Regions from separate parts of the Paenibacillus sp. MMO-177 genome, predicted to be linked through region 1. Evidence: riboswitches for the same ligand, from Rfam matches in the RefSeq annotation. Region 1 holds a riboswitch; the other holds the start of a gene.

Region 1 (7,263 bases):
TGGTATTGGCTATGCTCGTCAACCGGATTGTAAGGAATAAGGTTCACGTTCACGAGAGAACGGCGGCGGTCGCCCACCAGCTCCGCAAGCTCAAGCGCATGCTCCGGCCGGTCGTTGACGTCCTTGAGCAGAATATACTCCAGCGTAATGCGGCGGTTCGTCCGCTCCAGATAATAATCGATCGCATCCATCAGCTTCTCGATCGGAATCGCGCGGTTGATCTTCATAATCCGCGTCCGCAGCTCATTATTAGGCGCATGCAGCGATACGGCAAGGTTAACCCCTTGATCCTTGTCGGCAAACTCTCTGATTTTGTCCGCGAGGCCGCTTGTCGATACCGTAATATGGCGCGGTCCGATAGCCAAGCCTTTATGATCCTTCACCGTCGTGAGGAAGTCGTTCAGGTTCGTAAAGTTATCGAACGGCTCGCCGATCCCCATGACAACGATATGACTGACCTTCTCGCCTTGACCCGCTTCATCAAGATGGAGCTGAATCTTCATAATCTGCTCGACAATCTCGCCGCTTGTCAGATCTCTGCTCTTCTTGAGCAGGCCGCTCGCGCAGAAGCTGCAGCCGATATTGCAGCCAACCTGCGTGGTTACGCAGACCGACAGGCCGAACTTATGACGCATCATTACCGTCTCGATCAGGTTGCCGTCATCCAGCTTGAGCAGCAGCTTGACCGTGCCGTCCTTCGACACCTGCTTCGTATGCTCGACCAGCGTCTGGATCGCAAAGTTCTCCTCCAGCAGCTTCACCAAGTCCGGATGAACCTCCGTCATATCCGCAAAGTTTGTAACCCGCTTCCGGTACAAATATTCCCACACCTGAGCCGCCCGGAACTTTTTATGCCCGCGCTCGCCCAGCCATGCCGTTAATTGATCTAATGTAAATCCATATATGGATGGTGTACTCATCGTTTTTCCTCTTTTCGTGAAACGCGGCCAAAACCGCATACTGTTCCTATTGTCCCAAAATTAGCTGATGAAAACAAGGGGCCAAGGTGAAACGATTCGCCGCCTTTGGCAGGAGGCGCGTTTCGCTTCGGAGTATTCTAATGAAAAGTCCAATCGTTCCAGTATACGCTCATTCCGCCCTCTTATTTCACTCCTCGCACTTAACACGCACTTATCGCTCCTGCTTCCTACCCCACGTCCAACCGCTGTAAGACGGTTTTTCCGTCTTATTTAGCTCTTTCTAACCCGCGGCCCGCCCTCCAGCCGCTGTAAGACGGTTTTTCCGTCTTATTTGGCTCTTTCTAGCACGCGGCGCCGCCCTCCAGCCGTTGTAAGACGGTTTTTCCGTCTTATTTGGCTCTTTCTAACCCGCGGCCCGCCCTCCAGCCGTTGTAAGACGGTTTTTCCGTCTTATTTGGCTCTTTCTAACCCGCGGCCCGCCCTCCAGCCGCTGTAAGACGGTTTTTCCGTCTTATTTAGCTCTTTCTAACCCGCGGCCCGCCCTCCAGCCGCTGTAAGACGGTTTTTCCGTCTTATTTGGCTCTTTCTAACCCGCGGCCCGCCCTCCAGCCGCTGTAAGACGGTTTTTCCGTCTTATTTGGCTCTTTTCAGCCCACGGCTTCGTGCCCGGCACGCAATGGCGACCTCGGACAAACCAATTTGGGCTTGGCATATACCTAAATTTCACATCGAATTGCAGTATTCGCGAGATATAGAGTCCAAGAAGGAGCATGATGGAGTCCCTTCCAAATGTAAACGCTCTAACCAAACTCCTTGTCAGAATTAGACAATATGCCGCCTCCATCGTTCATTTACATCTTCGGCCGTCAGGCGTAATATACGATTCAGCAAAAGTATCAATTGCTGAGTTTCCGTTAAGGGAAACGGGGGAACCAATCGATAAGCAGCATCGCAACGGTGTGAGAGCCGGGGCGGCTTGCTTATCCGGGGTGAATCCGGGAAAAGGCTGCGCGCGGCCTGAACCGGTAGGGCGACTCTCACCGTCCGAATCCGTCAGCTAACCTCGTAAGCGATGAAAATGCGACTGCCCATTAGGCAGGGCATTTTCCAAGTAGAGAGGATGATGTGATCTTGTGACCTTTTCAAGGCCGCGGGGAACTTTCCTCTGCGGCTTTTTCTCATGCCGATTATTAATCAAAATCAACTGTCTTTATCGCTTAATCCCCTTCGCGGGGAACGGGGGAACCAATCGGACAGCCGGCTGTTCAACACAGCTAGCTTGTCCTCGGGGTGAATCGCCGACTCAGTACCATCTGAGCTCGTCGGCGTAGGGCGACTCTTACGCCCGAATCCGTCAGCTAACTTCGTCAGCGTACCAAGAGAGGCAACGATGATCGTGAATTTAGGCGCGGTTTATTTTCTGCTGCGCTTATAAGCCGCGTGAAGAGTCCCTCTTCCGCGGCTTTTTGTTGTCGTTGATTCCTCCAATCAGAAGAGGAGCCTAAACCATGGACGATTATATACTCGTCTCCGCCCCCAACGCGCAGGGCGAGGACTTTATTAAACAGCTGCAGCGACGGCATATCCCTTTTGCAGCCATTGTGAACAACAAGACCGAATACGATAGGATGCTGGGGCTGGGAGTAAGCATCGTAATCGTTGTCAACACGATTGATGAAGCAACCTGGCGGGTACCGGAGCTGCCGGTCGGCCGGATCTTTTTATTCGAGAGAAGCCTGAATCTGTGCTGCCGTTATATTCAGATTTGCCGCAGCTGGACTTCTAAGTCGATCTGCGTCATTACCGAAAGTACGAATCCCCGGTTGATTTACAAGGGGATGGGCGCGAATTACGTGGTGCACTCCGGGCAGACGGAAACGTCTTTTCTCATCACAAACGACCTCACCAGTTAGGAATTATCCCAAATGGAGCCTAAACAGGCCATGCGGTCATTCTTTTAGGAGGAATACTCGATGCAGGATATTTATATGGCGCTGCTTCTGGCAGCGATATTTGTACTTTTCGCCGGCTTTATGCATTGGTGCGACCGGGCTATTCAAGAGGAGGAAAAGCGATGATCGTAGCGTTAACGCTGGCTTTGTTTCTCTTTCTTTACTTAATTTATGCCCTGATTAATCCGGAGAAATTCTAAAACCTTATCGATCGCTGGGAGGCCGCAATGGCAATGGATATTTTACAGCTCATTATCGTGATTGGCGTGCTCGTACTGCTCGTCAAACCGCTCGGAACCTACGTATACCATGTGTACTCGGATCAACCGAATCGGACTGACCGCTTATTCGGCGGCATCGAACGGTTCATTTATAAAGTAATCGGGCTGAAATCGCGCGAGAGCATGACCTGGAAAAAATACGCGCTGAGCTTTCTGCTCACGAATATCGTGCTAGTCGCGATTAGTTATTTTATTCTGCGCTTGCAGGGCGGCCTTCCGGGCAACCCCAACCGCATTGGCGCTATGGAAGAAACGCTGTCGTTCAATACCGTTATCAGCTTTATTACGAATACGAACCTGCAGCATTACAGCGGCGAGACCGGGCTGTCCTATTTCTCGCAGATGGCCGTCATTATGATGATGATGTTCACTTCGGCGGCTACCGGCTTCTCGGTTGCGATTGCTTTTATCCGCGGCTTGACGAGCAGGGGCAGCACAATCGGCAACTTCTTCACCGACTTCGTGAAATCCCATACGCGGATTTTCCTGCCGCTCGCAACGCTTATTACGCTGGTGCTTGTGGCGCTTCACGTGCCGCAGACGCTGCAGCCTAACGTAACGGCAACAACGCTGGAAGGAGCAACGCAAACCATCGCTATCGGGCCGGTTGCTTCCCTTGAATCGATTAAGCATTTGGGCACGAACGGCGGCGGCTTTATGGGTGCCAATTCGGCGCATCCGTTCGAGAATCCAAGCCCGCTGACGAACGTCATCGAGATTTTGTCCATGTGGGCGCTGCCTGCCAGCCTTCCCTATGTATACGGCCGTTTCGCGGGCAACCGCAAGCAGGGCTGGGTTGTGTTTGGCGCCATGATGTCGCTGTTCCTGGTATTCCTTGCGACGGTTTACACGGCTGAGCTGCATGGCAATCCGGAACTGAACAACCTTGGCGCAGATGCCTCGCAAGGCAGCATGGAAGGCAAGGAAGTCCGGTTCGGCATTGCCCAGTCCGCCCTCTTCACGGCGGTTACGACCGCTGCGACAACCGGTTCGGTTAATAACATGCACGATACGCTGACGCCAATCGGCGGTCTTGTCCCGTTGGCGGAGATGATGCTGAACGTCGTGTTCGGCGGCAAAGGCGTTGGCCTCGTCAATATGCTGATGTATGCGATTCTTGCCGTCTTTATCGCGGGACTAATGGTCGGTCGGACACCGGAGTTACTCGGGCGGAAAATCGAGCCCAAGGAAATGAAGCTGATCGCGATTGCGATTCTCGTTCATCCGTTTATCATTTTGGCGCCAACCGCCATTGCTTTCCTGACGGACCTTGGCCGGGGCGCCATTACGAATCCTGGCTTCCACGGCATCTCGCAAGTGCTCTATGAATACACCTCTTCGGCGGCGAATAACGGCTCGGGCTTCGAAGGTCTTGCCGACAATACGCCGTTCTGGAACATCACAACCGGCCTTGTCATGCTGCTTGGACGGTATGTTTCGATGATTGCCATGCTGGCCGTAGCCGGATCCCTGGTCCGCAAAAAGCCCGTACCCGAAACGATCGGAACATTCCGGACGGACAACGTACTGTTTGGCGGGATCCTAGTAGGCACCGTCGTTATTGTCGGCGCGCTTACGTTCCTGCCTGCCGTCGTACTTGGACCTATCGCAGAGTATTTAACGATTCGCTAACGGATAAGGATGAGGTGAATAACCGTGACCACACAACGTAAATCCATGCTGACCTCGGCGATTATAAGTCGCGCGGCGAAGGACAGCTTTCTGAAATTAAACCCGCTGACCATGATGAGAAATCCCGTCATGTTTGTCGTGGAGGTCGGCACGCTTGTCGTCCTGCTGATGACGATCTTCCCCGGCTACTTCGGAACGGAGGGCCGGACCGGATTCAATCTGACCGTCTTTCTGATTCTGCTGTTTACCGTCTTGTTCGCCAATTTTGCGGAAGCGCTGGCCGAAGGACGCGGCAAAGCCCAAGCCGATTCGCTCAAGAAGAGCAAGAAGGATATTACGGCAAACAAAGTGACTGGCTCCACAACGAAGCAGGTGTCGTCAACCGAGCTCCGCAAAGGAGATATCGTCGTCGTCTCCGAAGGAGAGATGATTCCCGGCGACGGCGAAATTATCGAAGGCCTTGCTTCCGTCGACGAATCGGCAATCACCGGCGAGTCGGCACCGGTAATCAAGGAAGCCGGCGGCGACTTCAGCTCGGTAACGGGCGGCACCCGCGTTGTCAGCGACCGGATCAAAGTCCGGATTATGAGCGATCCCGGCGAATCGTTTATCGACCGCATGATCTCTCTGGTTGAAGGCGCGAAACGCCAAAAGACGCCTAACGAGCTGGCGCTGAACACGCTGCTTACCAGTCTGACGCTGATCTTCCTGATTGTTGTCGTTACCCTTGCTCCAATCGCCAAATACGTCGGCGTAGAGCTTGATATTCCGGTGCTTATCGCCCTGCTGGTCTGTCTCATTCCGACTACCATCGGCGGTCTGTTATCGGCAATCGGGATCGCCGGCATGGACCGCGTCACGCAGTTCAACGTGCTCGCCATGTCCGGCAAAGCGGTAGAAGCGGCCGGCGACATTAATACGATGATTCTGGATAAGACCGGTACCATCACGTACGGCAACCGGATGGCCAGCGACTTCCTGCCGGTCAAAGGCGTAAGCGTTCAGGAGCTTGGCGAGTGGGCGGCGCTCAGCTCGGCTAAGGACGAGACGCCGGAGGGACGTTCCGTATTGGAGCTGATGAAGGCCAAACAGCTGAGCTATCAGGCCCAGCTTTCCGAGAATGCGCAGGTCATTGCGTTTACGGCCGAGACCCGGATGAGCGGCCTGGACCTTCCGGACGGACGAAAAGTACGCAAAGGCGCCGTTGACGCCGTGAAGAAATGGGTAGCTTCCCAAGGCGGCACCGTCCCTTCCGACCTGGATGCCACCGGCGAAGGGGTTGCCGTGCTTGGCGGTACGCCGCTCGCCGTTGCGGTTGATAACCGCGTCTACGGGATCATTTATTTGAAGGATACCGTGAAGCCGGGCATGCAGGAGAGGTTCGAGCAGCTTCGCCGCATGGGGATCAAGACCATTATGTGTACCGGCGACAATCCGCTGACTGCCGCAACGATTGCCCGCGAAGCCGGGGTTGACGACTTTGTGGCGGAGAGTAGGCCCGAGGATAAAATCGCGCTGATCCGCCGCGAACAGGCAGCCGGCAGCCTTGTCGCGATGACGGGTGACGGGACGAACGACGCTCCGGCGCTTGCCCAGGCTGACGTTGGTCTTGCCATGAACAGCGGTACGGTTGCCGCGAAGGAAGCGGCCAATATGATCGACCTGGATTCCGACCCTTCCAAAATTATCGAGGTCGTTGCGATCGGCAAGCAGCTCCTGATGACGCGCGGCGCGCTGACAACCTTTAGCATCGCGAACGATATCGCCAAATATTTCGCCATTATTCCGGCCATGTTTATGATCGCGATCCCTCAGATGGACGCCCTGAACATTATGAAGCTGGGCTCGCCCTCTTCGGCCATTCTGTCCGCGCTTATCTTTAACGCGATCATCATTCCTCTGCTCATTCCGCTCGCTATGCGCGGGGTGCAGTACAAACCGATGAGCGCGTCAAAGCTGTTAAGCAAAAACCTGCTGATCTACGGACTTGGCGGCGTCCTGGCCCCGTTTGTCGGCATTAAGCTGATCGACCTGCTTGTTCATGTATGGATCTAACCGATCTGAAAGGATGAGATAATCATGACGAACTCCACATCTTCATCGGGATCAAACGGCTCTCTTTTTATGATTGCCCTAAGAGCCGGTATCGCGTTTATTCTGCTATGCGGCATCATTTACCCGCTCGTGTCGACGGGCCTTGCCCAGCTGCTATTCCCGCATCAGGCGAACGGCAGCATGATCAAGGATTCGAGCGGCCGGATCATCGGCTCTTCCCTGATCGGTCAAAGCTTTACCGATCCCGCTTACTTCCAGGGAAGGGTATCGAGCATCGACTATAAAGCGGAGGCATCCGGCTCCAACAACTATGCGCCTTCGAATCCCGACATGCTTCAGCGGACCAAAGATTCGATCGCCGCCTGGCAGGCAGCCAATCCCGATGTGCCGGTCAATAAGCTGCCGATTGCGCTGATCACGAAC
Region 2 (7,263 bases), on a different contig from region 1:
GGAAAGCAACCAGGAACGTGATGCCGCGCTGCATAAGACCAAGCGACATATGGCCAAGACCCGGTATAAGGGACAGCATGACGGTGCTTGTCTTCTCCCGCTGCTGCTCGTACGCCGTGTAGCCCGGATCAAACGGGATATCTCCCCGCTCGCTGTAAGGCGCCACAGGCGCCTTTGGAGACAACAGCGTCACGACCATATCGATCATATTAATTAGCCAGCTGAGAGCGGCTGTGAAGAGGAAGAAGAGACCGATCCTCCCTCCTTCCCCGGATTGTACAGCGAAAAACAAAAGCATTAAGGAGCCAAAGAACCCTCCTCCATACAGCAGGCAGCGAAACGGACGCCCCAAGTAGGCATGCCCGACGCCCGGAATAAAGGACAGCAATAAAGCGACTACCGGATTTTTCGACATTTCGTCTTTCCTCTCCTCCATCAATCTTATTTGAAACGGTCTTTCTCAAGCTTATCGAACCAGGTGGAAGTACGCGTGACCATCCGGTCGGACCACGTTGGCCCTTGCGGCGGTTGTTCGGCGTCCTTCTCAATCGTTTGCCCCGTAGCGGCGGAATGGGAATCCATCTCCCCCAGCTTGGCCGAGATTCCGCTAAACGTTCCTGTGCCAAGCAGCAGCAGCGTAATGGCCGCCGCGGCAGTAAAGTGAACAACGGGACGCTGCAGGAACGACTGGCGGCGGGCAGGCTCCGCCCGCATAACCGGGTTCTTTCTTGCCGACTCGGCGAGCAGAACATCGATAACCCGCTTCCCCAGCTTTTTCATATCCGGAATGGCTTCCCTTGCCTTTGCCGGTCCATCAGATGCCGGATCCGATTCGCCAGCCTCGGATGCCTCTATCGCGGTCATAAAAAGCACCATACACGGCTCGCATGCCGCGATATGCAGCTCAATCTCCTCCCGTTTACGTTCAGCCAGTTCATCATGGATATAAGCGGTCAGTTCTGCTGCCGTCACATGTTCCTTCCACTCTTGCTCATTCATTCGAAGTCCTCCTTCCGCCAATGCCGCTTGATCCAGTTACGTGCCCGGTAGAGCCTCGACTCTACGCTTTTTTTCTCGAGTCCGGTCTGAACCGCGATCTCCTCGTACGATTTGTTCTCCATATAATAAGCGGTCACGACTTCACGGTAATTGTCCGGCAGCTGCTGCACCTGCTCGCGTACCTGCCGCTGCTCTTCGCGGTCTATAACCGCCGCCTCAACGGCGAGCCCGCGGTCTGCCATCATTCCTTCCGCCTCAAGTCCCGTCAAGCTGTCGACCAGCTCTTCGGGCTTGCGCATCCGGCTTCTCTTCCAATCAATCGCCTTATTGACGGCAATGCGGGTAATCCACGTCTTGAAGCCGTCCATTCGGAACTCCGGGAGGGAGCGATAGATTTGCAGCAGCGCTTCCTGCGTCACGTCCTCCGCATCATGCGGCGAACGGATAACAGCAAACACGGTTCGATAGATATAAGGCCCATATTCGTCTACAAAAGTCTGAAACGCCGCAGGACCGCCGTTCTTGATGGCTGTGATCCATTGTTCGTCTTGTATCTCGCTCTCCTCCCTTCCCGCTATAATAGACGACAGCTTAACTCCCAACCCCTGCACATCTTTAAAAAAATAATTCTTCAAGAAAAAAACCGGGGATCGAGCGGCCATCCGCCTTACGATCCCCGGTTATTAAATGCCTTGATTACGCCAAAGCTTCCTTAAGCTCTTCAGGCGAATTATTCCACCATTCCTCATTATGCTCGATCAGAAGCTTGCGGTAAGCCGCTTTCTCTTCCGCGTCCAGCTCTTCAAGCTTATACTTGCGCTTAATCGCGGCATCCAGCTTGTTCACGTGATCGGCGAGAATTTTCCAGCCGCGGCGCGCTTCGGTATCGATCCACATCTCGCAGGCCGTAGCCCCCGCATAATACGAACCTGTCTCGCCCCGTTCAACGGCTGTCCATACGATCCAGCATTTGCGGCCGTTCGGGCAGTCTTCTTTATTCGGACTGAACTTGATGCCCCGCTCAACCTTGCTTTTCGCATGCATCGCTCCGTCATCGATATAAGCCGAGCCATTATCGATAATGACGCAGGATACTGCACTTAAATCTATCGTTCCGGCTCCAAAGCCTTTATGTTGTTTGTTGCTCACTACGTTAAGAGAGAGGGACTTCTTCTCTTTTTTTTCCGGCTCTGCCGGCTGTCCTTGCTGTTCCGTCATAGCTCTTCCACCTTCCCCGTACAATAATTCCATTTTAGCTAATAATCCGCGAAAAGCAAACATATACATGCTGTAGATGCTTGTCACGGGAGGGAATTGTATCATGTCTCCACGCTACGTCAAACGAATGCTGCTGTTTACGCTTACCGCCGTCCTGCTCGGCCTCTCCATCCAGCAGGGCTTCGGCCGCGCTTGGCAATCCCAATATACCTACGCTCTAGCCCCTGCCGCCAAAGCAGCGACCGATTCTGCGCCAAAATCGGCCAAGCCGCCCGCCTCGTCCCAACCGGACAATGTGGCTCCGAAACCGCAGCCGCTTAGCAAGCGGATCGCCGAGTATCATATCAATGTCTCGCTTCGCGATGATATCCGGTATCTAGACGGCAAGCAAACCGTCACTTGGACGAATCCAGGCAAGAAGACGGTGTCCGAGCTGTACTTCCATCTTTATCCGAATGCCTTCATGTCGGACAAAACCACGTTTATGAAGGAATCCGGCGGCAAGCTGCGTTCGGATAAAGCAACCGAAGCAAGTCAGGGCTACATGAAGCTGCTTACGCTGGAGACGACGGAAGGGGAAAGCCTGCTTCCGCGGCTGCATTATGTTCAGCCCGATGACAACAATCCGAATGACTTTACGCTGGCCAAGCTTAAGCTGCCCGAACCGGTTGCCCCAGGCAAATCGGTCACCCTCGAGATGGGCTTTGAAGTAAAGCTGCCCGAAGTATTCGCGCGCATGGGCTACTCCGGCAATTATGTCATGGCGGGCCAATGGTTCCCTAAGCTGGCCGTGTACGAGACAGCGGGAACAAGAGGCCGCACGACGGAAGGCTGGAACACGCATCAATACCATGGCAACTCGGAGTTCTACAGCGACTTCGGCATTTATTCCGTCCGCATTCAAGTGCCGGAATCCTATACCGTTGCAGCGACGGGCTTTCAGACGAAGGCCGTTGAGAAAAAGGACAACCGGGCGATCTATCAGTTCTACGCCGATGACGTGCATGACTTCGCTTGGGCTGCGTCCCCGGACTTTATCTATTATGAAGACACGTTATCCGGCCCGGGCATTCCGGGCGTCCGTATCAAGCTGTATCTGGATCCTGCCCATGAGGATCTGAAGGACCGGTATATGCATGCCGCCAAATCCGCCCTCTCCAAATACGGGCAATGGTATGGCGAGTACCCTTATTCGACCTTATCGGTTGTTGTGCCTCCTAAGGGAGCTAACGGGTCCGGAGGAATGGAGTATCCGACGCTCGTCACCTCCTTCGCCGCCGAGACGGATAATCCGGGCTACAGTCTCGAGAGAACCGTCGTGCATGAGGTCGGGCATCAATACTGGTATGGCATGGTGGCCTCGAATGAGTTCGAGGAGGCCTGGCTCGACGAAGGCTTTACCTCCTACGCGGAAGATAAAGTCATGGCAAGCGAATATGGCATCGAAGCTAACCTGCCGCTGGAATCGAGCTATATGACGGATCCCGCTCCGCTGAAGCAGCCATCTTGGGCTTATCCAAGCAACAACGTCTATGCCGAAAATGTGTACATGCGGGCGAAGCTCGTGCTGATCGGCATCGAGAAACAGGTCGGCGAGAAAATGATGCAGAAGATTATGCGCACCTACTTCCAGAAATATAAGTTCAAGCATCCGACCAGCACCGACTTCCAGCGCGTTGTCGAACAGGTGACCAAGCAGAAGTGGACCAATTACTTCGACCAATACGTCTATGGCAATCAGATGGCCGACATATCCGTGGAGTCCATTAACGTCCATCCGGTGGAGCAGGATGGAAAGCAGATGTATGAATCGGTTGTCCTTCTTCAGCGCAACGGCGGGTATAACGGTCCGATTCCGGTTGTCCTGAAATTCAAGGACGGCACCATTGTTCCGAAGTCTTGGGATCCGACGGAGTCTCACGTTCAATACAAAATTGTCCACAGCTCTCCGCTCCAATGGGTGGCTGTCGATCCTCAGCATACAAACGTGCTGGACAATAAGCATATCAACGACTATATGAAGGCTGACCTATCTGAGGTTACGCGTACCCGTTGGAGTCTGGGTATCTCTAACGTCATTCAGGGTCTGCTCGGAATATTAGGCTGGTGAGAAAACCTCTATCGAAGAATTTCGAAGATGAGCGACCGCGTCTAGAGGTAGGTTTTATCGCCAATAAGAATTTGTTCTTCCGGCTTTCTCGAAACTTATAACTTCTTATGTGGTAGCTAAGAATTGCTTCGCAATTTTAGGAGGATAAGCCATGAAAAATCATATGAGGCAAGGCTGGCGGCTCGCGATCAAGCACTTTTATATCGTTATCCTGCTATTCCTGTACCAGCTGCTGTGGGGATTTTTCCTGTACCGCTTTATCGATTCCGTTGTAGCGCCGCTGCTGCGGCGGTTTCCGGATCAATCCCCTTCCAAGGCAGCCGTCCAGCTGTTTATGAGCGAAGCGCAGTTTCAAATTATGAAGACGGATGTGCTGACTCCGTACCTGTGGCTGCTTGGCGGCTTATTCGCGGCAAGAATGCTGCTCTCGCCTTTATTTAACTCAGGTCTGCTCTACTCCCTGCAGCATGCGACCGATGCAGGAGGAACGCAGTTTCTGCAAGGCATCCGCCGGGCATGGAAGCCGGTTACCCTTCTCTACTGGATCGAGACCCTTCTTACTCTTGCTCCCGCATGGTGGCTGGCGCCAAAGGGTCTTGAAGCGCTGCTTCACAGCCGCTCGATCGGAGCCTTGCTGCAAAAGACCCTTCCCGCGGCGGGAGGCTGGCTGTTATGGGGCATCCTGCTCCATCTGCTGTTCCTCGCCATGCAGCTTGGAGCAACCAGCGGGAAGGCCGGGGGTATCTTCCAGTCCCTGGGCACAGCTGTTAAGCATCTTCTTCCTTTTGCCGGATTATCGCTTCTCATGTGGGCGATCGGCTCGGGAATCGGATTGTTTGTCAGTAGCTTGTCCCTTGTCTGGGCCGGCTTTATCGCCCTCCTTGTCCACCAAAGCTATCATCTTGTCCGAACCCTGATGAAAGTATGGACTCTAGCCTCCCAATACGACATTTTAAGATCAAAGGAAGTTTAAAATTTTCTCATAATTATAGAAGCAGCCCGCCCTGCGACCTAGTCGCGGCGCGGGTTTTTCGCGTTTTTTCGGGCTCGCTTGTCCGTCATTCTCCAAATAAATCAACATATCGGCTAGCAAAACCACATAGTAAAGAGTTAGTAAATCTTTATAGTGCTTCTCTGCTAGTCTGCGCGCCCTACATGAAGACTATTAACCGCAGGATACAAGCTTTTCCGCTTTGATTAGTCAAAAGGTTGCATGAGAATTATTAGAATTTGCCACTTTGGGGAGGAGATAAACGAAAATTACCGAATAGTTACCAAGTACATAAAACAAACTGCCTAATTCCTTGTACTGGAAACGGGGGAACCACCTTTGGGTGAATTGACTTCGACGTCCGAAAGATTGTATCGGCGCCCGAGAAGTCATAGGGATCCTTCAACCGAACCCCACAGCTAACCTCGTCGGCATTGGAAGGAGCTTTACCGTTTTGAAAAAGGTTACAGCACTACTTCTTGGACTTGCGTTAATGCTGGCTTTTCAGGCCGGAAGCGTTTTCGCAGACTCCAAAATGGACGGCATTGTCAGCGATTTGATTGGCACGCCGTACGTTGCAGGTGGAGCATCCACGAAAGGATTCGACTGCTCCGGATTTACTTCTTACGTTTTCGACAAAATGGGCATCGATCTTCCTCGCACTTCCACTTCGCAATCTGAAACAGGTAAGAAGATCGCAAAAAGCGATCTAGTGGCCGGAGATCTCGTGTTCTTCAACACGAACGGTCGTGGTGTATCTCATGTCGGCATTTATGTAGGAGACGGCAAGTTTGCTCATGCATCGTCCAGCAAGGGCGTTACGATAAGCAACCTTAGTGACTCTTATTATGTCAACCGGTATGTGACCGCTCGACGTGTCATGGACCCTAGCACTTTTGATAAATATGCCGACGAATAGAATCCGGCAGCCGCTTCCATCGGGGCGGATTGACAGGATTCCTGCAATAAAGCCGCATGCAGCTTGTCCCACCGGACAAACCGCATGCGGCTTTATTCTTTCCTGCTATTCTAGTCAGGCAGCCGACGTCTGCTGCTTCCGGCCGAGTGCCAGCATCGCAAGCAATACGACAAACATCGCAATGAGAAAAACGCCAAGAATCCAGACCGTTCGGTCCGCGCCATAGCTGTCCATCATCCATCCCGTCAATTTCGGGAAGATCGCCCCGCCCACTCCTCCGCAAGCGACAAGCAGGCTGGTTGTCCGCTCCGTCATGCCCGGAATGAGCCCGTTCGCGAATACAAGAGCAATCCCGAATACGCCGGAGAAGAACAAACCGCTTAGTCCGACAAGAACCATCATTCCGCTTAACTGCCCAATGGCCCCCATCGCGAGAATAACGACGCAGGCTCCGGCAATCGCAACAAACAGATAGCGGATGTATCCGACGCGATCCGCGATCCGTCCGGCGAACAGACGCCCGAGGATCATCGTGCCCCAGAACAGGCTTAGCGAGGAAGGGGCATTCGCTTCCGTCATGCCGGAGCGTTCGATCATAATCGAAGGCAAATAATTGGAGAAGCTCATTTCCACGCCAACGTAAATGACGAAAAATAAAGCCGACAGAAGCAGGAACGGAATCGAAGCTCTCTTATAGCCGAACCATCCTTTTGGACGCGGTTCGTCCGCTTCCCTCTCCGCCGCCGACTTCTTGCCTCTGGCATGAAAACCAATCTTGTCATCGATTGGCCCGAACGATATCGTCATCCATAATATAAAGGTAATGCCGGCAAGCGCCGATAAAATCGGGAAGGATAATTGCCAAACCCCATACCTGATCAATAGGCTAGCCATCGTTGGCATCAGGAAGGCCCCGATTCCAAAGAACGTCTCCAGCTTGGTCATCGCATTGGCCTTGCCGTTCTCTTCCGCCAGATCAATGACCATGGCTCCGATAACCGATTCGGTCATGCCAAAGCCAAAGCC

What was found. Region 1 has a riboswitch for cyclic di-AMP ahead of WFK81_RS16790 (hypothetical protein). Riboswitches for the same ligand answer to the same signal wherever they lie in the genome.
Region 2: linked by a shared signal. The riboswitch ahead of WFK81_RS29590 (C40 family peptidase) and the one ahead of WFK81_RS16790 (hypothetical protein) in region 1 are both predicted to bind cyclic di-AMP.

The regions. Positions count from the first base shown of each region.
Region 1 covers NZ_JBBCUR010000004.1:276,943-284,205, forward strand. The annotation lists gene rlmN (23S rRNA (adenine(2503)-C(2))-methyltransferase RlmN) at 1-920, opposite strand, end outside; cyclic di-AMP (ydaO/yuaA leader) riboswitch at 1,812-2,007, shown strand; cyclic di-AMP (ydaO/yuaA leader) riboswitch at 2,125-2,309, shown strand; gene WFK81_RS16790 (hypothetical protein) at 2,429-2,833, shown strand; gene kdpF (K(+)-transporting ATPase subunit F) at 2,995-3,072, shown strand; gene kdpA (potassium-transporting ATPase subunit KdpA) at 3,106-4,785, shown strand; gene kdpB (potassium-transporting ATPase subunit KdpB) at 4,831-6,840, shown strand; gene kdpC (potassium-transporting ATPase subunit KdpC) at 6,865-7,263, shown strand, end outside.
Region 2 covers NZ_JBBCUR010000018.1:27,461-34,723, forward strand. The annotation lists gene WFK81_RS29560 (hypothetical protein) at 1-415, opposite strand, end outside; gene WFK81_RS29565 (zf-HC2 domain-containing protein) at 442-999, opposite strand; gene WFK81_RS29570 (RNA polymerase sigma factor) at 996-1,634, opposite strand; gene WFK81_RS29575 (YwhD family protein) at 1,696-2,217, opposite strand; gene WFK81_RS29580 (M1 family metallopeptidase) at 2,321-4,327, shown strand; gene WFK81_RS29585 (hypothetical protein) at 4,479-5,300, shown strand; cyclic di-AMP (ydaO/yuaA leader) riboswitch at 5,611-5,767, shown strand; gene WFK81_RS29590 (C40 family peptidase) at 5,773-6,237, shown strand; gene WFK81_RS29595 (MFS transporter) at 6,352-7,263, opposite strand, start outside.